DNA from 2 places in the Streptomyces sp. HP-A2021 genome. Region 2 is predicted to be linked to the other one. Evidence: predicted binding sites of a transcription regulator. Region 2 holds the regulator's gene; the other holds the start of a gene.

Region 1 (11,883 bases), 2.7 Mb from region 2:
AGACGGTCGAGTCGATGACCGACGTCCGCATGGACCACTACATCGAGATCGACTTCTCCGGCTTCGCCAAACTCGTGGACGCGCTCGGCGGCGTCACCGTCACCACGGACGAGGACATCGCCGACGACGACAGCCATCTGCGCCTCAAGGCGGGCACCCACCACCTGGACGGCACACAGGCCCTCGCCCTGGCCCGCACCCGGCACGGCATAGGCGACGGCAGCGACCTGGGCCGCATAGGCCTCCAGCAGAAGCTGGTGAAGGCACTGCTGGACCAGATCGCCGCGCAGGACCTGCTCACCGACCCGGCGAAGCTGTACCGGGTCGCGGACGCCGTGACCGCCGGCCTCACCACCGACACCGGCCTGGACTCCCTCGCCGAGCTGACCCGGCTCGGGCAGAGCCTGCAGGGCCTGTCGGCGAGCGCGGTGCGGACGGTGACGATGCCGGTGGTGCGGGCGCCGTCGGACCCCAACCGGGTGGTGGCCGAGGAGCCGGAGGCCCGGGAACTGTGGAAGTCGCTGCGCTGACCTGCGCGAACGTGCCCAGCGAAAATTCCCGGAGAAAAATCCGTCGAGCGTGTCGATCCGGCGGTCTCCCGGTCGACGCAGGGGTGAGAGCGAGGAAAGGCCTCGCTCCGCAGAGCCCCGAGGAGTCACCATGCCGCGCTTTCTCACCCTGATCCGCATCGACGAGAAGAACGCCCCCGCCGAGGGCCCGAGCCCCGAACTCCAGGAGCGCATGGGCAAGCTCCTGGAGGAGATCACCAAGGCCGGGGTCATGCTCGACACGGCCGGTCTCACCCCGACCTCGGACGGCACCCGGGTGACCTGGGAAGGCGGGCAGCTGTCCGTCACCGACGGGCCGTTCACCGAGTCCAAGGAGGTCATCGGCGGCTACTCGATCAGCCAGTGCAAGGACAAGGCCGAGGCGATCGAGTGGACCAAGCGGTTCCTGGCCCTGCACGAGGACTACTGGACGATCACCGCGGAGGTCCGGCAGATCGCCGAGGGCTGACCGGTCCTCCTTGGCCGGGCGGCGCCAGGGGTGTCTGATGGTGGGTTGTGACCCCGCAGCCCACCCCCTCCCCGGCGCCCCGGCCCGACCGGACCGCCGAGGCCATCGAGACGGTCTTCCGCATCGAGTCGCCCCGCATCATCGCCGGCGTCACCCGGGTCGTCCGGGACGTCGGCATCGCCGAGGAACTCGCGCAGGACGCGCTGGTCGCCGCGCTGGAGCGGTGGCCGCGGGACGGGGTGCCCGACAACCCGGGCGCCTGGCTCATGGCCACCGCCCGCAATCGCGCCGTCGATCTGGTCCGCCGCCGCGAGAACTACGCCCGCAAGCTGGCGGAGATCGGCCGGGACCTGTCGGCGGTGTCTCCCCCGGAGGAGCCCGCCGACCCGGACGACATCGACGACGACCTGCTCCGCCTGGTCTTCACCGCCTGCCACCCGGTCCTGTCCACCGAGGCCCGCACCGCCCTCACCCTGCGCCTCCTCGGCGGCCTGACCACGGCCGAGATCGCCCGCGCGTTCCTGGTCCCCGAGCCGACCGTCGCGCAGCGCATCGTCCGCGCCAAGCGCACCCTGGCCACGAAGAACATCGCCTTCGAGGTGCCCTACGGCCCCGACCGCGAGGCCCGCCTCGGCTCGGTCCTCGACGTCATCTACCTCGTCTTCAACGAGGGGTACGCCGCCACGGCCGGCGACGACTGGCTCCGCCCGTCCCTGTGCGAGGACGCCCTGCGCCTGGCCCGGGTGCTCTCGGCCCTCATGCCGAAGGAACCCGAAGTGCACGGCCTGACCGCGCTCCTGGAGTTCCAGGCGTCCCGCACGGCGGCGCGCACGGGCCCCTCCGGCGAACCGGTCCTCCTCAAGGACCAGAACCGCGCCCGCTGGAACCGCATGCTCATCGCCCGCGGCGTCGCCGCACTGGGCAGGGCCGAGGCCACCTCCTCCGGCGCCCCGGGCCCGTACCTCCTCCAGGCCGCCATCGCCGCCTGCCACGCGCACGCTTACACGTACGAGGAGACCGACTGGCCCCGCATCGCCACGCTGTACGGCCTCCTGGCCGCCCGTACCCCGTCCCCGGTCGTGGAGCTGAACCGCGCGGTGGCCGTCTCGATGGCCGAGGGCCCGGAGGCCGCCCTGCCCCTCATCGACGCGCTGCGCGGCGACCCCGCCCTGCGGGACTACCACCTGCTGCCCAGCGTCCGCGGTGACCTCCTCGCCCGCCTCGGCCGCACGGCGGAGGCCCGGGCGGAGTTCGAACGGGCGGCCTCCCTGACGCGGAACGAGCGGGAGCGGGAACTGCTGCTGCGGCGGGCGGCGCAGCAGTCCTGAAGGTCAGGCCGGATGCCCGATGAGCATCGCCGGCGCTCCCGCCACCCGCGTCAGGAACACCGTCGCCGCGTGCGGGCCGTGCGGCTTGACCTTCCTGCGGAGTTCCTCCGGCTCGACCGCCGAACCCCGCTTCTTCACGGTGAGGTTGCCGACCTCCCGCTCCCGCAGCAGGGCCTTCAGCTTCTTGACGTTGAAGGGGAGGTGGTCGGTGATCTCATAGGCGGTGGCGTACGGGGTCGGGCGCAGCTCGTCCGCGGTGACGTACGCGATCGTCGCGTCCAGCAGGCCGCCGTCGAGTTCCTCGGCCACCTCGGCGACCAGGTGGGCCCGGATGGCGGCGCCGTCGGGCTCGTACAGGTAACGGCCGGGCGGGCGGACCTCCGGGTCGGGCAGGCCGCGGGAGAGCAGGGTACGGGGGCCCGGCAGCAGGGTGGCCCGTACCGCCCCGGGCTCGGTGCCGAACCACAGCACCGCCTCCTTCACGTCGCCGCCGTCGGAGATCCACTCGGCCTCGGCGTCCTCGGGGACCGCCTCGTGCGGGATGCCGGGGGCGATCTTCAGCGCGGCGGTGCTAGGGGCGCGGCGGGCCGCGGACACCGCCCAGGACAGCGGCGGTGAGTACGCCTCGGGGTCGAAGATCCGGCCCCGGCCGCCGCGCCTGGCCGGATCGACGAACACGGCGTCGTGACCGGCCGTGTCCACCTCCGTGACATCCGCCTCCCGCACCTCGATCAGGCCGGACAGCCCCAGCACCTCGGCGTTCGCCCGCGCCGCCGCGGCCGTCGCCGGGTCCCGGTCGACGGCCAGGACCCGGATCCCGGCCCGGGCCAGCGCGATCGCGTCACCGCCGATGCCGCAGCACAGGTCGGCGACCGAGGTCACGCCCGACTCCGCGAACCGCCGCGCCCGGTAGGCCGCCACACTCGCCCGGGTCGACTGCTCCACCCCGTTCGGCGTGAAGAACATCCGCGCCGCGTCCTGTGCCCCGAACTTCACCACCGCCCGCTGCCGCAGCCGCGCCTGGCCCAGCGCCGCCGACACCAGCTCGGCGGGGTGCTCGCGGCGCAACCGGGTCGCGACGGCCAGCTCCCGCGCCGGATCGGTGTCCCGCACCTCGTCGAGGAGGGCGCGGCCTTCGGGGCTGAGGAGGAGGGCGAGGTCGTTCACCGGATCATTGTGGGCCACGGGTGGTGTGGGCGGTGGAGCAGTCCGGGCTGGTGCCCGTCGGTCCGCCCGGGACGCCGGTCGGTCCGGGCCGGCACGCGGGGCGGCCCGGGTCCCGCGCGGCGGGCTCCTGCTCCGTGGGCGTCCGCTGCTCCGGTGGCACCGGGCGCGGCGCCGGCTCCGGCAACCTGGGGCGCCGCCGGAACGAGGCATCCGGCCCGGTGGTCCGTCGTGCCGCGGAGTTCGGCCCGCCCCGGACTGGGCGGCGGGCCGTGGTCCGTCTGTGTGCGCGCCGAAAAGTCGGCCCGGGTCCGGTCCGGACGGTGTGTGGGCCACTCGGTGGATGGTGCGCCGCCCGTCGCGGTGTCGAGGCCGATCCGGGAGGACCGGCTGCGAGGATCCCGCATCATGCGAGCAGTCGTACAAAATGACAAAAGCCGGGCATCTGGCGGTGTGCGGATCGGCCTCGCCGTACTCACCCTCGCCGCCATCGCCTCGGGCTGCGCGCAGGGCGACAGCGGCCGGATCCCCCCGGCCGGCGGCCAGCAGCCCCTGGACGCGCCCCCGGCCCGCGCGCTCGACTCCTACGCCTCCAAACTGCGCGGCGCGCATGCCGTCCGGGTCGCCGCCGCGCAGCGCTGGGGGCTGAGGGCGGTCCCGCTGACCGCCCCGCCGGCCCCCGCGAAGAAGCCGAGGATCAGGACCCGCGAGGGCTTCGAGGTGCGCGGCCACCGCAGACTGAACCTCCCGCCCGTCTTCACCACCGTCCCCACCCGGGACAAGGTCGTCTTCCTCACCATCGACGACGGCGCGGAGAAGGACCCGGCGTTCCTGCGCATGATGACCGACCTGAAGGTCCCCTACAGCGCCTTCCTCAGCGGTTACCTGATCAAGGACGACTACCGCTACTTCGAGAAGATGCAGGACCGAGGCGTGGTCCTGAACAACCACACCCTGCGCCACCGCTACATGCGCGGCCTGTCGTACCGCGCGCAGAAACGCGAGATCTGCGGCATGCAGCGCCTCATCGAGAGGCGCTACGGCACCCGCCCGACCCTCTTCCGCCCGCCGTTCGGCAGCTACGACAGGGCGACCCTGCGCGCCGCCAAGGCCTGCGGCATCGAGTACGCCCCCCTCTGGAACGAGGAGGTCTTCGCCGACCGCTGGGAGTACCGGGAGTGGGACCGGAGGCTGCACCCGGGCGACATCGTCCTCACCCACTTCCGCGGCCGTGACCAGTGGCAGGGCACGATGCCGGACATGATCCGCCGCTTCCTGAACAAGGTCACGGCCGAGGGGTACGCGGTGGGCCGGCTGGAGGACTACCTGTGAGGCGTGGGTCGCCGGCCGCCGTGGTGTGCGCGGGAGCGATCCTGCTGGCCGGCTGCGCCGGAGCCGTCGGGGAGCGCGCGGGCGCGGACGGCCGGGGCCGGTCCCCGACACAACGTTCGAGCGACGTCCGCGGGCCGGACCCGGGCGGCCTCCCGCCCGTCGTGGACCACGTCCGCACCCACGACCGGGTGGTCTTCCTGACCTACGACGACGGCGCCGAGCGCGACCCCCGCTTCGTCGGCCTCGTCCGCGAACGGCGGCTTCCGGTCAGCATGTTCCTCACGGACAGCGTCGTAGGGCCCGGCTACGGCCACTTCGCCCGCCTCCGCGCGGTCGGCGCGTCCATCCAGAACCACACCCTCGACCACCCCGCCCTGCGCGGCCTGCCCTACGCCGGCCAGCGCGCCGAGATCTGCGGCCAGCAGCACAAGCTCCGCTCCCTCTTCGGCATCCGCCCCCGCCTCTTCCGCCCGCCCTACGGCACGTACGACACGACGACCCTGCACGCCGCCGCCGACTGCGGCATCCGGGCGGTCGTCCTCTGGCGGGCGTCCCTGGAGCCCGGCGGCACCCTGACCTACACCCGTGGCAAGCCCGGCCTGCGCCCCGGCGACATCGTCTCCGTACCGTCGGGGGAGCCCGCGTCCCCGACCCTGACGGAACGGACCGTGCGACTGCTGCGGGAGATCGAGGCGCGAGGACTGCGGGTCGGGCGGCTGGAGGACTACCTGTGATGTCTCGCCCGGCACCACATCCTGGCCGACGCGCCGCCCGGCAATTGGCACTCCGCTTGACCGAGTGCTAATCACAGTCATAGTCTCGGCTCTGGCACTCCCCACTGGAGAGTGCCAACACAGCGACGGGCAGGTCCGGCACCCGCGACGACGGATCCACCTGGTCGCCACCTCAGACAGTTAACCCCGTGAGATCTCCGAAGGGGGAGGTCGGATCGTGACGACCACCAGCTCCAAGGTTGCCATCAAGCCGCTCGAGGACCGCATCGTGGTCCAGCCGCTCGACGCCGAGCAGACCACCGCCTCTGGCCTGGTCATCCCGGACACCGCCAAGGAGAAGCCCCAGGAGGGCGTCGTCCTGGCCGTGGGCCCGGGCCGCTTCGAGGACGGCAACCGTCTTCCGCTCGACGTCTCCGTCGGCGACGTCGTGCTCTACAGCAAGTACGGCGGCACCGAGGTGAAGTACAACGGCGAGGAGTACCTCGTCCTCTCGGCCCGCGACGTGCTCGCGATCGTCGAGAAGTAATTCACCCCAAGCACATTGCTTTGAGCTGCGCCCCTGGCCCCCCGCGATCGCTAAGAAGCCGGGCGCCCGGGGCGCAGTGCCGTTAACCCTGATTCCGGAAGAGGGCTCACGCTCCCATGGCGAAGATCCTGAAGTTCGACGAGGACGCCCGTCGCGCCCTCGAGCGCGGCGTCAACAAGCTTGCCGACACGGTCAAGGTGACGATCGGCCCCAAGGGCCGCAACGTCGTCATCGACAAGAAGTTCGGCGCCCCCACCATCACCAACGACGGTGTCACGATCGCCCGCGAGGTCGAGATCGAGGACCCGTACGAGAACCTCGGCGCCCAGCTGGTCAAGGAGGTGGCGACCAAGACCAACGACATCGCGGGTGACGGTACGACCACCGCGACCGTGCTCGCCCAGGCGCTCGTGCGCGAGGGCCTGAAGAACGTCGCCGCCGGTGCCTCCCCGGCCGCCCTGAAGAAGGGCATCGACGCGGCCGTCGCCGCGATCTCCGAGGACCTGCTCGCCTCGGCCCGCCCGATCGACGAGAAGTCCGACATCGCCGCCGTCGCCGCGCTGTCCGCCCAGGACCAGCAGGTCGGCGAGCTCATCGCCGAGGCGATGGACAAGGTCGGCAAGGACGGTGTCATCACCGTCGAGGAGTCCAACACCTTCGGTCTGGAGCTGGACTTCACCGAGGGCATGGCCTTCGACAAGGGCTACCTGTCGCCGTACTTCGTGACGGACCAGGAGCGCATGGAAGCCGTCCTGGACGACCCGTACATCCTCATCACGCAGGGCAAGATCTCCGCCATCGCGGACCTGCTGCCGCTGCTGGAGAAGGTCATCCAGGCCAACGCCTCCAAGCCGCTGCTGATCATCGCCGAGGACGTCGAGGGCGAGGCCCTGTCGACCCTCGTCGTGAACAAGATCCGCGGCACCTTCAACGCCGTCGCGGTGAAGGCCCCCGGCTTCGGCGACCGCCGCAAGGCGATGCTGCAGGACCTGGCGGTCCTCACCGGCGCCACGGTCGTCTCCGAGGAGGTCGGCCTCAAGCTCGACCAGGTCGGCCTGGACGTCCTCGGCTCCGCCCGCCGCGTCACCGTCACCAAGGACGACACCACGGTCGTCGACGGCGCCGGCAACAAGGACGACGTGCAGGGCCGCGTCGCCCAGATCAAGGCCGAGATCGAGACCACCGACTCCGACTGGGACCGCGAGAAGCTCCAGGAGCGCCTCGCGAAGCTGGCCGGCGGCGTGTGCGTCATCCGTGTGGGTGCCGCCACCGAGGTCGAGCTCAAGGAGCGCAAGCACCGTCTGGAGGACGCCATCTCCGCGACCCGCGCCGCGGTCGAGGAGGGCATCGTCTCCGGTGGTGGCTCCGCCCTGGTCCACGCCGCCAAGGTCCTCGAGGGCAGCCTCGGCAAGACCGGCGACGAGGCCACCGGTGTCGCGGTCGTCCGCCGCGCCGTCGTCGAGCCGCTGCGCTGGATCGCCGAGAACGCCGGCCTGGAGGGCTACGTCATCACCTCCAAGGTCGCCGAGCTCGACAAGGGCCAGGGCTTCAACGCCGCCACCGGCGAGTACGGCGACCTGGTCAAGGCCGGCGTCATCGACCCGGTCAAGGTCACCCGCTCCGCCCTGGAGAACGCCGCCTCCATCGCCTCCCTCCTGCTCACGACCGAGACCCTGGTCGTCGAGAAGAAGGAAGAGGAGGAGCCGGCCGCCGCGGGCCACGGCCACGGCCACGCCCACTGAGGCACCGACCTCTGCGAGAAGCCCCCGCCCCGCCTCGCGCGGAACGGGGGCTTCTCCCGTATGCGGGTCCCGTCACAACTCCAGCGGGTCCAGCGCCCCGAGCTGCTGCATCAGCCCCAGCCGGTCGTACTGCCACCAGCCCTCGGCGATCTTCCCGTCCGGCGTGCACCGGTGGACGGTCGTCCCGGTCATGGTGACGTCCTTCCCGGTCGGCGGAATCCCGAGGAACTCCCCCTTGTGGTGCCCCTTCCAGGTCCACCGCGTGCACACCCGGTCGCCCTGGGCGATCTGGTCCTCGATCGTGAACGAGAAGTCGAAGCCTCCCCGCCACACCTCCACCTCGCGCCGGAACGCGTCCAGCCCGATGACGTCCTGCACATTGGACGGATCGTGGTCGTGGTAGCCCTCGATGAACACGTCGTTGAACGGGGGCGCCGCACCCTGCCCGGGCGCCAGCTCGAAGAACCTGCGCGCGGTGGCCGAGTTCAGCTGCTCGTCCCGCACCACGTCCAGGTCCGTGAACGTCGGCGTCTCGTCGCAGAGCGCCACCATGTCCTGGAAGATCCGGTCGGTCTCCGGAAGCCCGGAGTTGCGCATCGCCTCCTCGTACGACGGGAACTCCACGATCTCGACGATGTGCGAGGAGTCGGCCCGGTCCTTGGCCACCACACTGTGCGTCGCGGTCCGCTTCCCCTTGGTCTGCTCGACCCACCTGTCCATCAGCCGGTTCATCTCGTCGAGCCGGCTGGTCCTGCATTCGATGAGCTGTACGAAGGTCATGGCCTCGCCTCCGGCCCCCCTGGGTCCGGCTGAACAGCTCCATTGTCCCCGCGAGAGCCGCTCGTCGCCTCCCGGCCCTTTGGCATCATGAGGCCATGCGCTGGTGGGGGAAGCGGGGGGAGCGGTCGGTGACCGCGGGCGGTGACATCGCGGTGGCCGTCACCGGCGATCACAACCGCATCCTGCTCACCCCGCCGGTCCGTTCGGCGTACTGGGAGCAGGTCCGCCGCATCGCCCCGCCCCGACTCGTCGACCGCGAGGAGGAGTCGGCCGAGCTGTCCGCCTTCTGCACGGCCGACTCCGGCCCGGCGTACGCCTGGTGGCGCGCGGGCGCCTGGGCCGGCAAGACGGCGCTGCTGTCGTGGTTCGCCCTGCACCCTCCGCAGGACGTACGGATCGTGCCGTTCTTCATCACGGCCCGCCTGGGCGCCCAGAACGACGTCGCGGCGTACGTGGACGTCGTACTCGAACAGCTGGCGGAGCTGTCCGGAGAAGCCCTCCCCGCCCACCTGACCGTGGCGACCCGCGAGGCCCACCTCCTGTACCTGTACGGCGCCGCCGCCCGCGCCTGCGCCGAGCGCGGGGAACGCCTGGTCCTCCTGGTGGACGGCCTGGACGAGGACCGTGGCGTCACCACCGGCCCGGACGCCCACAGCATCGCGAGCCTGCTGCCCACCCGCCCGGAGGCCGGGATGCGGGTCCTGGTCGCGGGGCGGCTCAACCCGCCGCTGCCCGGTGACGTACCCGAGGACCATCCGCTGCGCGACCCCGCGATCGTACGGACGCTGTCGCCGTCCCCGTACGCCCGGGCGATCCGCGCGGAGGCGGAACGGGAGCTGAAGCGGCTGATCGAGGCGGGCGGCCTGGAGCACGACCTGCTGGGCCTGGTGGCGGTGGCGGGCGGTGGCCTGACGGCCGAGGACCTGGCCGCGCTCACCGGAGCCGTTCCGTACCGGGTACGGGATGTCCTGAGCACCCGGGCGGGGCGGACCTTCGGCCTGCGCGTCGACGTCTACCTGCTCGGTCACGAGGAGTTGCAGTCCCAGGCGGAGGAGATGCTCGGCACGTCCGAGACGGACCTCTACCGCGCGAAACTGCACACCTGGGCGGAGGAGTGGCGCGGGCGCGACTGGCCGGAGGAGACCCCGGAGTATCTGTTGCGGGGGTACTTCCGGATGCTCCGCTCCACCGGTGACCTGGAGCGGATGCTCCGATGCGGGGCGGACACCCGACGCCAGGAGCGCATGCTGGCCCGCACCGGCAGTGACGCGACCGCCGTGAACGAGATCCACCTCACCGAGGACCTCATCATCGAGCGCGGTGCGCGCCGGCCGCTCGACTCACTGCGCCTGGCGATCCACCGGGAACGGCTGGTCGACCGCAGCGCGGGCGCCCCGGACTCCCTGCCGCACGCCTGGGCCCTGGCCGGCCAGACCGGCCGGGCCGTCGCACTGGCCCGCAGCCTCCCGAACGGCCGTCGCCGGGCCATGGGCCTGGCCGCCGTCGCCGATGTACTGCTGGAGCGGGGAGACGTCGACGGGGCGCTGGAACTGCTCGCCGAGGCGGAGCAAGCGGCGCGCCAGGGCGAGGGACAGGGCCGGGACGACCTGGCGCGCTGCACGGTGGCGGACCTCCTGGCCCGGGCCGGGCAGTTCGACCGGGCGGCAGCGCTCGCGCGGACGGTCAGCACCCAGTACTTCGCCATCCACACGTACGTTCAGGTCGGCAAGGCCTGCCTCGCGGCCCAGCGGTGGGATCTCGCCCAGGAGATGGTCGACGGCGCGCCGAACCAGGAGTGCCGCACCGGTATGAGGAACACCGTGATCGAGGCCCACGCGGCGGCAGGCCGTCATGCCGAGGCAGAAGCGATGGCCAGAGCCGGCGAACCGGGCGCCCGCGCCGGCGCGCTGATCGCTCTGGCCTCCGCACTGCGCGAGTCGGGGCAGCAGCAGCGCGCTGACGCCCTGTGCGCCGAGGCCGTGGCGTCGGCGCGGGACCGTGCGGAGCCCGATCAGGTGGTGGACCTCCTGGCCGAGGCGGGCGAGTTCGACCAGGCCGAGGCGTTCCTGGCCGGTCTGCACGGCGAGGCGGGCCACTGGGAGGCCACGGAGGGGCTGGCCGGGTGGCTGGCGTGGGCCGGGCAGCTCGACCGGGCCGAGGCACTGCTCGACACGGTCGGCCCTGGCAGAGAGCACCACGTGCTGCGGGAGGTGGCACAGGCCCGGGCGAGAGCCGGGCGCTACGAGCAGGCCGAGGAACTGGCCCGGCAGATCCCCGCGGCGGATGTCGCGTGGGCGACGCTGTGCTCGATCGTGCGCATCATGGCGGACGGGGGCGAGGCCGACCGGGCCGAGGCGCTGGCACGCACCCTCGGCCCCCGGGCGGAGGGCCCGTCAGCCCTCTATGAGGTCGTCGAATCCCTCGCGCAGTCCGGGGACCCGGATCGGGCCCGGACGCTCGCCGACTCCTTGGCCCGCCCGGTGGAGCACACGCACGCGTCGGTCGAAGTGGCTGCCGCACTGGCGCGGGCAGGACGGAGCGAGGAGGCCGAGCGGCTCCTGCTCGACGTCGAGAGCCGGACCCGAGTGCTCCATCCGCTGACGGCCGCCCGGAAACTCGGCGTCGCCGCCACGGCTCTGGCCGAAGCGGGGCACCGGGAAGCGGCGCTCGCGGTGCTCGACGGGGCCGAGCCGCTCGTCATGAACCGCCCGAGCGAACCCCACACTTCGCCGGGGGACTACAGCCTGGCCCTGCGGGAGCTGGTCGCCGCCCGCACGGCCACCGGAGAGCTGGACCGGGCGGAGAGGCTGGCAGGGTGGGCGCCGGACGACTTCGAGCGACGACACCTCCTGGTCCCGGTGGTGCGGGCATGGGCCAGGTCCGGGGAGGTGGCCCCGGCCGAAGCGGTGATGAGGGCCGAGGCCGAGGCGGATTCCGCCTTCGCGGGAATCCTGTCGCCGCTGGTCGTGCCGTTCGCCCGAGGGCTGGCCGAAGCCGGCGACCTCGACGCGGCCGAGGCCCGCGTGCGCCAGGACGCCTGGCCCGGGACCGTTACCTCGGCACTCTGCGAACTCGCCGTGACGCTGACCGAAACGGGTCACACCGACAGGGCGCGGCGCATCGTCGACGAAGTGATCACGCTCCAGGGCGAGTACGACCGCCCCTCCACGATGGAACTGAGCGCTCTTGTCAGGGCCCTGGCCGCGGCGGGGGAGACCGAGGCCGCCCGGGCCGCGCTCGACGCCATGCCGCCTCCGGGC
Region 2 (11,883 bases):
GCGGGAGAAGGAGGCGAGCTCGATGACGCCGAGGAGCTTGTCCTCGAAGAGGATCGGGATGATGACGATCGTGGTCGGGGCCGCCTCGCCGAGGCCGCTGTTGATCTTGATGTAGTCGGGCGGGGCGCCCTCGACCAGGATCCGCTTCTTCTCCCGGGCCGCCTGGGCGACCAGGCCGTGCACCGGGAGGGCGCCGGTCTCGACGGTCGCGTCCTGGGCGGCGCCGTAGCCGGCGATGAAGGCGAGCCCCTTGGTGGGAACCGTCGCTCCGGCCTCCTCCGGGTCGGCCAGGTAGAACGCGCCGTACTGGGCGTTCACCAGCGGGGTCAGCTCGCGGAGTATCAGGTCGGCGACCTCCATCAGGTCGCGATGACCCTGCATCAGGGAGGCGAGGCGGGCCAGGTTGGACTCCAGCCAGTCCTTCGCGCGGGTGGTCTCGCGCAGGTTGGCCACCATCAGGTTGATGTTGTCCTTCAGCTCGGCGACCTCGCCGCGGGTCTCGACCGTGATCGAGCGGGACATGTCCCCCTGGGCCACGGCGGAGGCCACCTCGGCGATCGCACGGACCTGGGTGGTGAGGTTCGAGGCCAGTTCGTTGACGTTCGTCGTCAGGCGCTTCCAGGTGCCGTAGACGCCCTCGACCCTGGCCTGGCCGCCGAGCTGTCCCTCGGAGCCGACCTCGCGGGCCACGCGCGTGACCTCCGAGGCGAAGGAGGACAGCGTGTCGACCATCGTGTTGATCGTGGTCTTCAGCTCCAGGATCTCGCCGCGCGCGTCCACGTCGATCTTCCGGGACAGGTCGCCCTGCGCCACGGCCGTCGCGACCTGGGCGATGTTGCGCACCTGGGAGGTGAGGTTGTCGGCCATGGAGTTGACGTTGTCCGTCAGGTCCCGCCAGACACCGGAGACGCCCAGCACCTGGGCCCGCCCGCCGAGCCGGCCGTCGGTGCCGACCTCGCGGGCGACCCGCGTGACCTCGTCGGCGAAGGCGCGCAGCTGCTCCACCATCGTGTTGACGGTGTCCTTCAGTTCGAGGATCTCGCCGCGGGCGTCGACCGTGATCTTCTTCGACAGGTCGCCGTTGGCCACGGCCGTGGTCACCTGGGCGATGTTGCGGACCTGCGAGGTCAGGTTCAGCGCCATGAAGTTGACGTTGTCGGTGAGGTCCTTCCAGACGCCGGAGACGCCCCGGACCTGTGCCTGGCCTCCGAGGTTGCCCTCGGTGCCGACCTCGCGGGCGACGCGGGTGACCTCGTCGGCGAAGGCGGAGAGCTGGTCGACCATGGTGTTGATCGTGGACTTGAGCTCCAGGATCTCGCCCTTGGCCTCCACCGTGATCTTCTTGCCGAGGTCGCCCTGGGCGACGGCGGTGGAGACGAGGGCGATGTTCCGCACCTGGGAGGTGAGGTTGTCGGCCATGAAGTTGACGTTGTCGGTGAGGTCCTTCCAGACGCCGGAGACGCCCCGGACCTGTGCCCGGCCGCCGAGGTTGCCCTCGGTGCCGACTTCCCGGGCGACGCGGGTGACCTCGTCGGCGAAGGCGGAGAGCTGGTCGACCATGGTGTTGATCGTGGACTTGAGCTCCAGGATCTCGCCCTGCGCGTCGACCGTGATCTTCTGGGACAGGTCGCCGTTGGCCACGGCCGTGGTCACCTGGGCGATGTTGCGGACCTGCGAGGTCAGGTTCGACGCCATGAAGTTGACGTTGTCGGTGAGGTCCTTCCAGACGCCGGAGACGCCCCGGACCTGTGCCCGGCCGCCCAACTGGCCCTCGGTGCCGACCTCCCGGGCGACCCTGGTCACCTCGTCGGCGAAGGCGGAGAGCTGGTCGACCATCGTGTTCACGGTCAGCTTCAGTTCCAGCAGTTCGCCGGTCGCCTCCACCGTGACCGTGCGGGTCAGATCCCCGCGTGCCACCGCCGTCGTGACCGCCGCGATGTCCCGCACCTGAGCCGTCAGCCGGGACGCCATCGTGTTGACGGCCTCGGTCACGTCCCGCCAACTCCCCGAAAGCCCCTGCACCTTGGCCCGGCCGCCGAGCCGCCCCTCGGTGCCGACCTCGCGCGCGACCCGTGTCACCTCGCCGGTGAACAGGGAGAGCTGGTCCACCATCTTGTTCACGGCCCGGCCGAGGCGCCGCAGGTCGCCCCGTAACTCCCGCGTGCCGTCGTGCAGATCCACCCGCTGGGTCAGATCGCCGCCGGCCACCGCGTCCAGCACGCGCGTGGCGTTCGCCGCCGGGGCGACGAGGGCGTCCAGCAGCTGGTTCACGTCGTTGACGCGGGATGTCCACAGGCCCTGTCCCGGACTGGCCGAGAGCCGCTCGTCGAGTCGGCCGTGCCGCACCAGCTCCCGTCTCACCCGGCGCACCTCGGTGGTGAAGTGGACGCTGCGGTCCATGATCTGGTTGTAGACCGCGGTGAGTTCGGCCACCATCCCGTGGCCGGTTTCCGGCACCTTGGTGAAGTCGCCGTCGCGGGCGGCTGTCATGGCGGCGAGCAGGGGACGCAGATCGGATGCACGAATCTGACCGTCTTCGTACCGGTCTTCGACCACAGGAGTAGCACTGTTCTCACTCATGACGGCCCACTTCGGTAACTCGGCGCTTATGGGCGTGGCCAGTCTGTCACCCTGTCGGCATCGACTGTGGCGTATTCGTACGAACTGCCCGGGGAGCTGTCCATGGGGGCCATTCCGACGCAACGGGAGACCGCTTCCCGTGCCTCAGAGGCGCCTGCGCACGCTTCGGAGATGCCTGTACCCCTGCACGAGGGGGCCGTCTCCGAGGATTGTGCGCCGTCTTCCGAGGCGCCGGTGCCCGGGTGCGAGGCGCCCGTGGCCGGGCCCGAGGCGTCCGTGCCCGGCTGTGAGGCGCCCGTGCTCACCGCTGAGGCACCCGGGGGCGCGTCCGAGGTCTCCGGGCTCGCGTCCGAGGCGCCCGTGATCGCGCCCGAGGTGTCCGGCCCGGTATCCGAGGTGTCCACAGTCGCTTCCGAGGCGCCCGTGAAGGAGCGTGCGCGGGCGTACGCGACCCTGCCCGGCAGCTCACTCGCGCCGGGCTCCGCTCGCGCCCTGGTGCGCGCGGCGATCACCGAGTGGACCGGGCTCGGTCTGCCCGGCGCCGAGCACCTCACCGACCGTCTCGCCGACGACGCCCTGCTCGTCGTCAGCGAACTCGTCACCAACGCCGTCGTGCACGCCGGCACCGACGTCCAGCTGGAGTGCCGGCTGGAAGGCGACGACAAGGACACGGCCGCGCTCCTCGTCGAGGTCTCCGACCACCACCCCTCACGCGCCCCGCGCGGCGGCGAGCCGGAAACGCCGCACGACACCCCGGAGTACGGGCGCGGCCTGCGGCTCGTCGGCGCGCTCTCCGAGGCCTGGGGCATCACGTACCGCACGGGCCGGAAGACCGTGTGGGCGCGGCTGCCCGCCGGGGGCTGTGAGGCCGGCGATCAGATCGAGGCGTACGCCGGGGAGCACGCGCTGGCGCGCGGGCTGCGCGTGGCGGAGATCCTGGCGCCGGATCCGCCCCCCGGGCAGGATGCCCGGGAGAGGGGACCGAGGGACGCGCGGGACCCGCACGATTCTGGCGGCGGCTCGGGCGACCTGCGCGACTGGCACGACCTGCGGGAGTGGCGGGAGCGGTACGAGGACTGCGACGGCCGTGACGGACGCGACGGGTCCTGGCTGGGCCGCGGGGCCCTCTCCTTCCTCGCCGAGGCCTCCGACCTGCTCGCCGGACAGCTCGACGAGGACCTGGTCGCCGCCCTCGCCGGGCAGTTGATCGTGCCCCGGCTGGCCGACTGGTGCGCGGTGTGGCTGGAGGACGAGGCCACCGCCGGCGGCTGGAGCGGCGGGGCCGGAGCGGGCGGGCCCCGGCTGGCCCGGGTCTGGCACGGCAGCGAGAACCGCATCGAGGAGCTGCGCCGGGCCCTGGAGAAGGACGCACCGCACCCGTCCGACCCGTCAGAGGCCGGGCCGGCCGACTATCCCTGGCCCGGTGAGGCGCTCGGTGACGCCCCCGGCGAGCCGGGCTCGGCCCTCGCGTACCGGCTCGTCGCCGGCGGACGCCCGCTGGGCACCCTCGTCATCGGACGGTCCGGGTCCGCCGGCTTCCCCGACGAGATCACCGGCCTCGTCGAGGACCTCAGCCGCCGGGTCGCGCTCGCCATCGGGGCCGCCCGCCAGTACGCCCGCCAGGCCACCATCAGCGCCGTCCTCCAGCGCGGACTGCTGCCCGGCGCCGTGGCCGAGATCCCCGGGGTGCGCAGCGCCCTCGTCTACGAACCGTGCGACAAGGGCGGGCCCAGCGGCGACTTCTACGACCTGTTCCCGGCCGGTGACGGCCGCTGGTGCTTCGCCGTCGGCGACGTCCAGGGCAAGGGGCCCGAGGCCGCCGTCGTGATCGGCCTGGCCCGGCCCTGGCTGCGGCTGCTGGCCCGTGAGGGCTATCGGGTCGCCGACGTCCTCGACCGCCTCAACCAGCTCCTGCTCGACGACGCCACGGAGGCCGCGGACGCGGCGGCCCGCGCGCTGGTGGCCGCCGGCGCGCGGCCGACCCCGCCCGGCGACGGCCCTCAGACACGCTTCCTGTCCCTGCTGTACGGCGAGCTGGTCCCCTTCGACGGTGGCGTCCGCTGCACCGTCGCCTCCGCCGGGCACCCGCTGCCCCTCGTGCTCGGGGCGGGTGGCGAGGTCCACACGGCCGCGCAGCCGCAGACCCTGCTGGGGGTCGTCGAGGACGCCGCGTACGCGAGTGAGACCTTCGAGCTGCGCTCCGGCGACACCCTGCTGTGCGTCACGGACGGAGTGACCGAGCGGCGCTCGGGCTCCCGCCAGTTCGACGACGGGGACGGGCTGGCGACGGCGCTGGCCGGGTGTGCGGGGCTGGACGCGGAGCTGATAGCCGAGCGGATCAAGCGGATGGTGCACGAGTTCGGGGCGCGGCCCCCGGCGGACGATCTGGCGCTGCTGGTGCTTCAGGCCGAGTGACCGCCCGGGTGCTGGACAATGGAGGACATGCCTTCCGCACTCCCCGACGGTGAGCCCGTCCCCGACGACGGCGCGCTGCCCGCATCCGCGCTCGCCGGGGCCGCCGACCGTCCGCTCGGGTTCTACCTGCACGTTCCGTACTGCGCGACCCGCTGCGGCTACTGCGACTTCAACACCTACACGGCGACCGAGCTGCGCGGCACCGGTGGCGTGCTGGCCTCGCGCGACAACTATGCCGAGACGCTGGTCGACGAGGTCCGGCTGGCGCGGAAGGTGCTGGGGGACGACCCCCGGCCCGTTCGTACGGTGTTCGTGGGCGGGGGTACGCCCACCCTGCTCGACGCCGGTGACCTGGTGCGGATGCTCGCAGCCGTCCGTGACGAGTTCGGGCTGGCGGAGGACGCCGAGGTCACGACCGAGGCGAACCCGGAGTCGGTGGATCCGGCGTATCTGGCGGCCCTGCGTGAGGGGGGCTTCAACCGGATCTCCTTCGGGATGCAGAGTGCGCGGCAGCATGTGCTGAAGGTGCTGGACCGCACGCACACGCCGGGGCGGCCGGAGGCGTGCGTCGCGGAGGCCCGGGCGGCCGGGTTCGAGCATGTGAATCTCGACCTGATCTACGGCACGCCCGGGGAGTCCGACGACGACTGGCGGGCCTCGCTGGACGCGGTGCTGGGGGCTGGGCCGGACCATGTCAGCGCGTACGCCCTGATCGTCGAGGAGGGGACGCAGCTGGCGCGTCGGATCCGCCGGGGCGAGGTGCCGATGACCGACGACGACGTGCATGCCGACCGGTACCTGATCGCGGACGAGGTCCTCTCGGGCGCGGGCTTCGAGTGGTACGAGGTGTCGAACTGGGCGACCTCGGAGGCGGGGCGGTGCCTGCACAACGAGCTGTACTGGCGGGGGGCCGACTGGTGGGGGGCCGGGCCGGGCGCGCACAGTCACGTGGGTGGGGTGCGGTGGTGGAACGTGAAGCATCCCGGGGCGTATGCGGGGGCGCTGGCGGCGGGGCGGTCGCCGGGGGCCGGGCGTGAGGTGCTGTCGGAGGAGGACCGGCGGGTCGAGCGGATCCTGCTGGAGCTGCGGTTGCGGGAAGGTGTGCCGTTGTCGTTGCTGCGGGAGGAGGGGCTTGCGGCGTCGCGGCGGGCGTTGTCGGACGGGCTTTTGGATGCCGGTCCGTACGAGGAGGGGCGTGCCGTGCTGACGTTGCGCGGGCGGTTGCTGGCGGATGCGGTGGTTCGGGACCTCGTGGACTGAGGTGCTGCGGCGTCGGTGCTGGGGCCGGGGCGTTGCGCAGCCCGGCGGAGCGGGGTGCCGCTGCGCCGACCCGTGCCGCCCCAGCGGCACGACTGCCCGCAGCTAAGCGGCATGCAGCAGCCCGGCGGAGCGGGGTGCCGCTGCGCCCACCCGTGCCGCCCTGGGGGCACCTCCCAGGCCCTTAAGGCACTGGGGGAGGCACGCATGCCCGCAGCTAGGCCGTCACGAAGTCGATCAGTTCCTCGACCCTGCCCAGCAGGGCCGGCTCCAGGTCCTTGTACGACCGTACGGCCGACAGGATCCGCTGCCAGGCCGCGCCCGTGTTCTCCGGCCAGCCCAGCGCGCTGCACACCCCCGTCTTCCAGTCCTGGCCGCGCGGGATCCGGGGCCATGCCTCGATGCCCAGGGACGACGGTTTCACCGCTTCCCAGATGTCGATGTAGGGGTGGCCCACGACCAGGGCGTGCTCGCTCGTCACCGACTCGGCGATACGCCACTCCTTGCTGCCCGGCACCAGGTGGTCCACCAGGACGCCCAGCCGCGCGTCCGCGCCGGGGGCGAAGTCGGCGACGATCGACGGCAGGTCGTCGACGCCCTCCAGATACTCCACTACCACGCCCTCGATGCGCAGGTCGTCGCCCCAGACCTTCTCGACCAGCTCGGCGTCGTGCCGGCCCTCGACGTAGATGCGCCCGGCGCGGGCCACGCGGGCGCGGGCGCCGGGGACGGCCACCGAACCGGACGCCGTACGGGTGGGACGTGCGGGGCCGGCGGGCGAGGGGCGCACCAGCGTCACGACCCTGCCCTCCAGGAGGAAGCCGCGCGGCTCCAGGGGGAACACCCGGTGCTTGCCGAAGCGGTCCTCCAGGGTCACCGTGCCCGCCTCGCAGCGGATCACCGCACCGCAGAAACCGGTCCCGGCCTCCTCGACCACCAGGCCCGGCTCCGCCGGAACCTCGGGCACCGGCTTCGGCTTCTTCCACGGCGGGGTCAGGTCCGGAGAGTACTGGCGCATTCGAATGACGATAGGAGAAGGCGTACGGCGATCACCGCGACACGCCGAAATGCGCCGCCAGCGCGTCGCGCTGGGCGCGCACGAACGCCGCGTCCACCACCGCTCCGTGACCGGGCACGTACAGCGCGTCCTCGCCGCCCAGGTCGAGCAGCCGGTCCAGGGCGGCCGGCCAGTGCGACGGCACGGCGTCGGGGCCCGCCTGCGGCTCGCCGGACTCCTCGACCAGGTCGCCGCAGAACACCACCTCCGGATCCCCCGGCACCAGCACCGCCAGGTCGTGCGCGGTGTGCCCGGGGCCCACGTTGGCCAGCAGCACCTGGCGCCCGCCGCCCAGGTCGAGGGTCCACTCGCCGGAGACCAGGTGGCGGGGCGCGACCAGCCGGTCCGCCGCCTCCTGCGCGGTGGTCTCCGCCAGGCCGCCTCGCACCGCGTCGGCGCGCAGCTCCTCGCGGTCCCGGACGCGCGTCAGCACCGCGTCCACGCCCACCGCGCCGAACACCTCCGCGTCCGTGAACTCCGCCACCCCGAAGACATGGTCGAAGTGGGGATGGGTCAGCGCGAGATGCGTCACACGGTGACCGGTGAGCGACCGCGCCTGCTCGCGCAACCGCGCGCCCTCGGCCGGGCTCGACCCCGCGTCGATCATGAGGACCGCGCCCTCACCGGCGACCAGCCCCGCCGTGCAGTCCCACACCGGGAGCCGGCACCGCCCCACCCCGGCGGCCACGCGTTCCCATCCGAGCTCTTCCCAAGTCACCGTCATACGGCGACGCTAGCGGTGACCGCCGCCCTGGGCACGACAGCACGCGACCAGCCTTGCCGGGGGTGTACCTCACCGCCGTACACTGGGCGGGGAATGCTGGCACTCGCACGCGCAGAGTGCCAGGCCTCACAGGCAGGACACCAGGCGGACGACTTCTGGAGGTGTGCGCGAATGCTCAGTGAACGCAGGCTTCAGGTGCTGCGCGCCATCGTCCAGGACTACGTCGGCACCGAGGAGCCGGTGGGCTCCAAGGCCCTCACCGAGCGGCACAACCTCGGCGTCTCGCCGGCCACCGTCCGCAACGACATGGCAGCCCTGGAGGACGAGGGGTACATCGCCCAGCCGCACACCAGCGCCGGGCGCATCCCCACCGACAAGGGCTACCGGCTGTTCGTGGACAAGCTGGCCGGGGTCAAGCCGATGACCGCGCCCGAGCGGCGCGCGATCCAGAACTTCCTCGAGGGAGCCGTCGACCTCGACGACGTCGTGGCGCGTACGGTGCGGCTGCTGGCCCAGCTCACGCGCCAGGTCGCCGTCGTGCAGTACCCGTCGCTGACCCGCTCGACCGTGCGCCACGTGGAGCTGCTCGCTCTCGCGCCCGCGCGGCTGATGCTCGTGCTGATCACGGACACCGGGCGGGTCGAGCAGCGCGTGGTCGACTGCCCGGCGCCCTTCGGCGAGGCCTCGCTCGCGGATCTGCGCGCGCGGCTCAACAGCCGGGTGGCGAACCGCCGTTTCGCGGATGTGCCGAGTCTGGTGGAGGATCTGCCGGAGGCGTTCGAGCACGAGGACCGGGGTACGGTCTCCACGGTGCTCTCCACACTTCTGGAGACGCTCGTCGAGGAGAACGAGGAGCGGCTGATGATCGGCGGCACCGCCAACCTGACCCGCTTCGGGCACGACTTTCCCCTCACGATCCGGCCGGTGCTGGAGGCGCTGGAGGAGCAGGTCGTGCTCCTCAAGCTGCTCGGCGAGGCGAAGGATCCGGGCGTGACCGTACGTATCGGTCATGAGAACGCCCACGAAGGACTCAACTCCACGTCCGTCGTGTCGGTCGGCTACGGTTCGGGCGGCGAGGCTGTCGCCAAGCTCGGCGTGGTCGGACCGACCCGCATGGACTACCCGGGAACGATGGGAGCGGTACGCGCAGTGGCACGGTACGTCGGACAGATCCTGGCGGAGTCGTAGTGGCCACGGACTACTACGCCGTACTCGGCGTGCGCCGCGACGCGTCGCAGGAAGAGATCAAGAAGGCCTTCCGGCGGCTCGCGCGCGAGCTGCACCCGGACGTCAACCCCGATCCGAAGACCCAGGAGCGGTTCAAGGAGATCAACGCCGCCTACGAGGTGTTGTCGGACCCGCAGAAGAAGCAGGTCTACGACCTCGGCGGCGACCCGCTCTCGCAGGCCGGGGGCGGCGGCGCGGGCGGCTTCGGGGCCGGCGGCTTCGGGAACTTCTCCGACATCATGGACGCGTTCTTCGGCACGGCGTCGCAGCGCGGTCCGCGCTCGCGCACCCGCCGCGGCCAGGACGCGATGATCCGCATCGAGGTGGAGCTCGACGAGGCGGCCTTCGGCACGACGAAGGACATCCAGGTCGACACGGCGGTCGTCTGCAACACCTGTAACGGTGAGGGCGCGGCGCCGGGGACCTCCGCCCAGACGTGCGACATGTGCCGCGGTCGCGGTGAGGTGTCCCAGGTCACGCGGTCCTTCCTCGGCCAGGTCATGACCTCGCGGCCCTGCCCGCAGTGCCAGGGCTTCGGCACCGTGGTGCCCACGCCGTGCCCGGAGTGCGCGGGTGACGGGCGCGTGCGGTCGCGCCGTACGCTCACGGTCAAGATCCCGGCCGGTGTCGACAACGGCACGCGGATCCAGCTCGCCGGTGAGGGCGAGGTCGGGCCCGGCGGCGGTCCCGCGGGCGACCTGTACGTCGAGATCCACGAACTGCCGCACTCGCAGTTCCAGCGGCGCGGCGACGACCTGCACTGCACGGTCACGCTGCCGATGACGGCGGCCGCCCTCGGCACGAAGGTGCCGCTGGAGACGCTGGACGGCCTGGAGGAGGTCGACATCCGCCCGGGCACCCAGTCCGGCCAGTCGATCCCGCTGCACGGCCGCGGAGTCACACACCTGCGGGGCGGCGGACGCGGCGACCTCATCGTCCACGTCGAGGTCCAGACCCCGAACAAGCTGGACGTCGAGCAGGAGCGCCTGCTCCGCGAGCTGGCCAAACTGCGCGGCGAGGAACGGCCCACGGGTCAGTTCCAGCCGGGGCAGCAAGGGCTGTTCTCGCGGTTGAAGGACGCGTTCAACGGGCGGTGACGCCGGCTCCCCAGGGGGCCTGCGGGTGGCTTTTCCTCTGGTCTATGCCACACGGCAGGCCGGTTTCGGAGTAGTCCGGAGGACGTGACAACATGCGGTCATGTCCTCCGCGCTGACCGATCTCTTCCCCCACCCGATCGTGCAGGCCCCCATGGCGGGCGGCGTCTCCGTGCCGAAGCTCGCCGCCGCCGTGTGCGAGGCGGGCGGGCTCGGGTTCCTCGCCGCCGGGTACAAGACCGCCGACGGGATGTACGAGGAGATCAAGCAGCTGAGGAGCCTCACCGGCAGGCCCTTCGGCGTGAACCTCTTCATGCCGCAGCCGGAGTACGCCGACCCCGCCGCCATCGACGTCTACGCCCACCAGCTGGCCGGCGAGGCCTCCTGGTACGAGGCCGAGTTGGGCGACCCCGACAGCGGCCGTGACGACGGCTACGAGACCAAGCTCGCGGTCCTGCGCGACAACCCCGTGCCGGTGGTGTCGTTCCACTTCGGCGCACCGAGCCGGGAGGTCGTCGACGCCCTGCACCGGGTCGGCACCTTCGTCCTGGTCACCGCCACCACCCCGGACGAGGCCCGGGCCGTCGAGCGGGCGGGCGCGGACGCGGTCATCGCGCAGGGCGTCGAGGCCGGCGGCCACCAGGGCACGCACCGGGACCTCCCCGAGACGGACGGCTGCGGCATCGGGCTGCTGTCGCTGGTCGCCCAGATCCGGGAGACCGTCAGCATCCCGATCATCGCCGCCGGCGGCATCATGCGCGGCGGCCAGATCGCCGCCGTCCTCGCCGCGGGCGCGAGCGCGGCCCAGCTCGGCACCGCGTTCCTCGCCACCGCCGAGTCGGGCGCGAACGCCCTGCACAAGCAGGCGCTGACCCACCCCCTGTTCGTCCGTACGGAGTTGACCCGGGCCTTCTCCGGGCGCCCGGCGCGCGGCCTGGTCAACCGCTTCCTGCGCGAGCACGGCCCGTACGCGCCCGCCGCCTATCCCGAGATCCACCACCTCACCGCGCCGCTGCGCAAGGCCGCCGCCAAGGCGGGGGACGCGCAGGGCATGGCGCTGTGGGCCGGGCAGGGCCACCGGATGGCGCGGGAGCTGCCCGCCGGGCAGCTCGTGGAGGTGCTGGCCGGTGAACTCGCCGCGGCGCGGACAGCGTTGTCGGGCGGAGGCGGAGTGCGATGACAGCTCCGGTGTTCGTGGTCGAGCACTTCGACGCGGGCGGAGGCGGCCGCTATGTCCTCGACGGCCCGGAGGGACGGCACGCCGTCTCCGTGAAGCGGCTGCGTCCCGGAGAGGACGTGGTCCTCACGGACGGGGCCGGGCGCTGGGCGGACGGTGTCGTGCTCGACACCGAGGGCAAGGACCGGCTGATCGTCCGGCTGGACCCGGTGACGGAGGAGCCGCCGGAGCAGCCGCGGGTGACCGTCGTCCAGGCGCTGCCCAAGGGCGACCGCGGGGAGCTGGCCGTCGAGACGATGACCGAGGTCGGCGTCGACGCGATCGTGCCCTGGGCGGCGGCGCGCTGCATCAC

What was found. Region 2 encodes HrcA, which represses chaperone genes, less so after heat shock. Its sites were predicted from a motif close to TTNGCACTCNGNNNNNCNGAGTGCNAA; they were not measured.
Region 1: a site for HrcA is predicted at 5,620-5,646, ahead of groES (co-chaperone GroES). Genes of this name have one in related genera too.

The regions. Positions count from the first base shown of each region.
Region 1 covers NZ_CP094344.1:3,928,759-3,940,641, reverse strand. Annotated here, with positions in the region: gene MQE23_RS17670 (LCP family protein) at 1-530, shown strand, start outside; gene MQE23_RS17665 (YciI family protein) at 661-1,017, shown strand; gene MQE23_RS17660 (RNA polymerase sigma factor) at 1,065-2,345, shown strand; gene MQE23_RS17655 (methyltransferase domain-containing protein) at 2,349-3,512, opposite strand; gene MQE23_RS17650 (polysaccharide deacetylase family protein) at 3,963-4,841, shown strand; gene MQE23_RS17645 (polysaccharide deacetylase family protein) at 4,838-5,575, shown strand; gene groES (co-chaperone GroES) at 5,793-6,101, shown strand; gene groL (chaperonin GroEL) at 6,218-7,843, shown strand; gene MQE23_RS17630 (ester cyclase) at 7,916-8,623, opposite strand; gene MQE23_RS17625 (hypothetical protein) at 8,719-11,883, shown strand, end outside.
Region 2 covers NZ_CP094344.1:6,613,070-6,624,952, forward strand. Annotated here, with positions in the region: gene MQE23_RS29890 (HAMP domain-containing protein) at 1-2,580, opposite strand, end outside; gene MQE23_RS29895 (SpoIIE family protein phosphatase) at 2,752-4,995, shown strand; gene hemW (radical SAM family heme chaperone HemW) at 5,023-6,255, shown strand; gene MQE23_RS29905 (DUF3097 domain-containing protein) at 6,470-7,270, opposite strand; gene MQE23_RS29910 (MBL fold metallo-hydrolase) at 7,302-8,033, opposite strand; gene hrcA (heat-inducible transcriptional repressor HrcA) at 8,205-9,221, shown strand; gene dnaJ (molecular chaperone DnaJ) at 9,221-10,357, shown strand; gene MQE23_RS29925 (nitronate monooxygenase) at 10,458-11,534, shown strand; gene MQE23_RS29930 (16S rRNA (uracil(1498)-N(3))-methyltransferase) at 11,531-11,883, shown strand, end outside.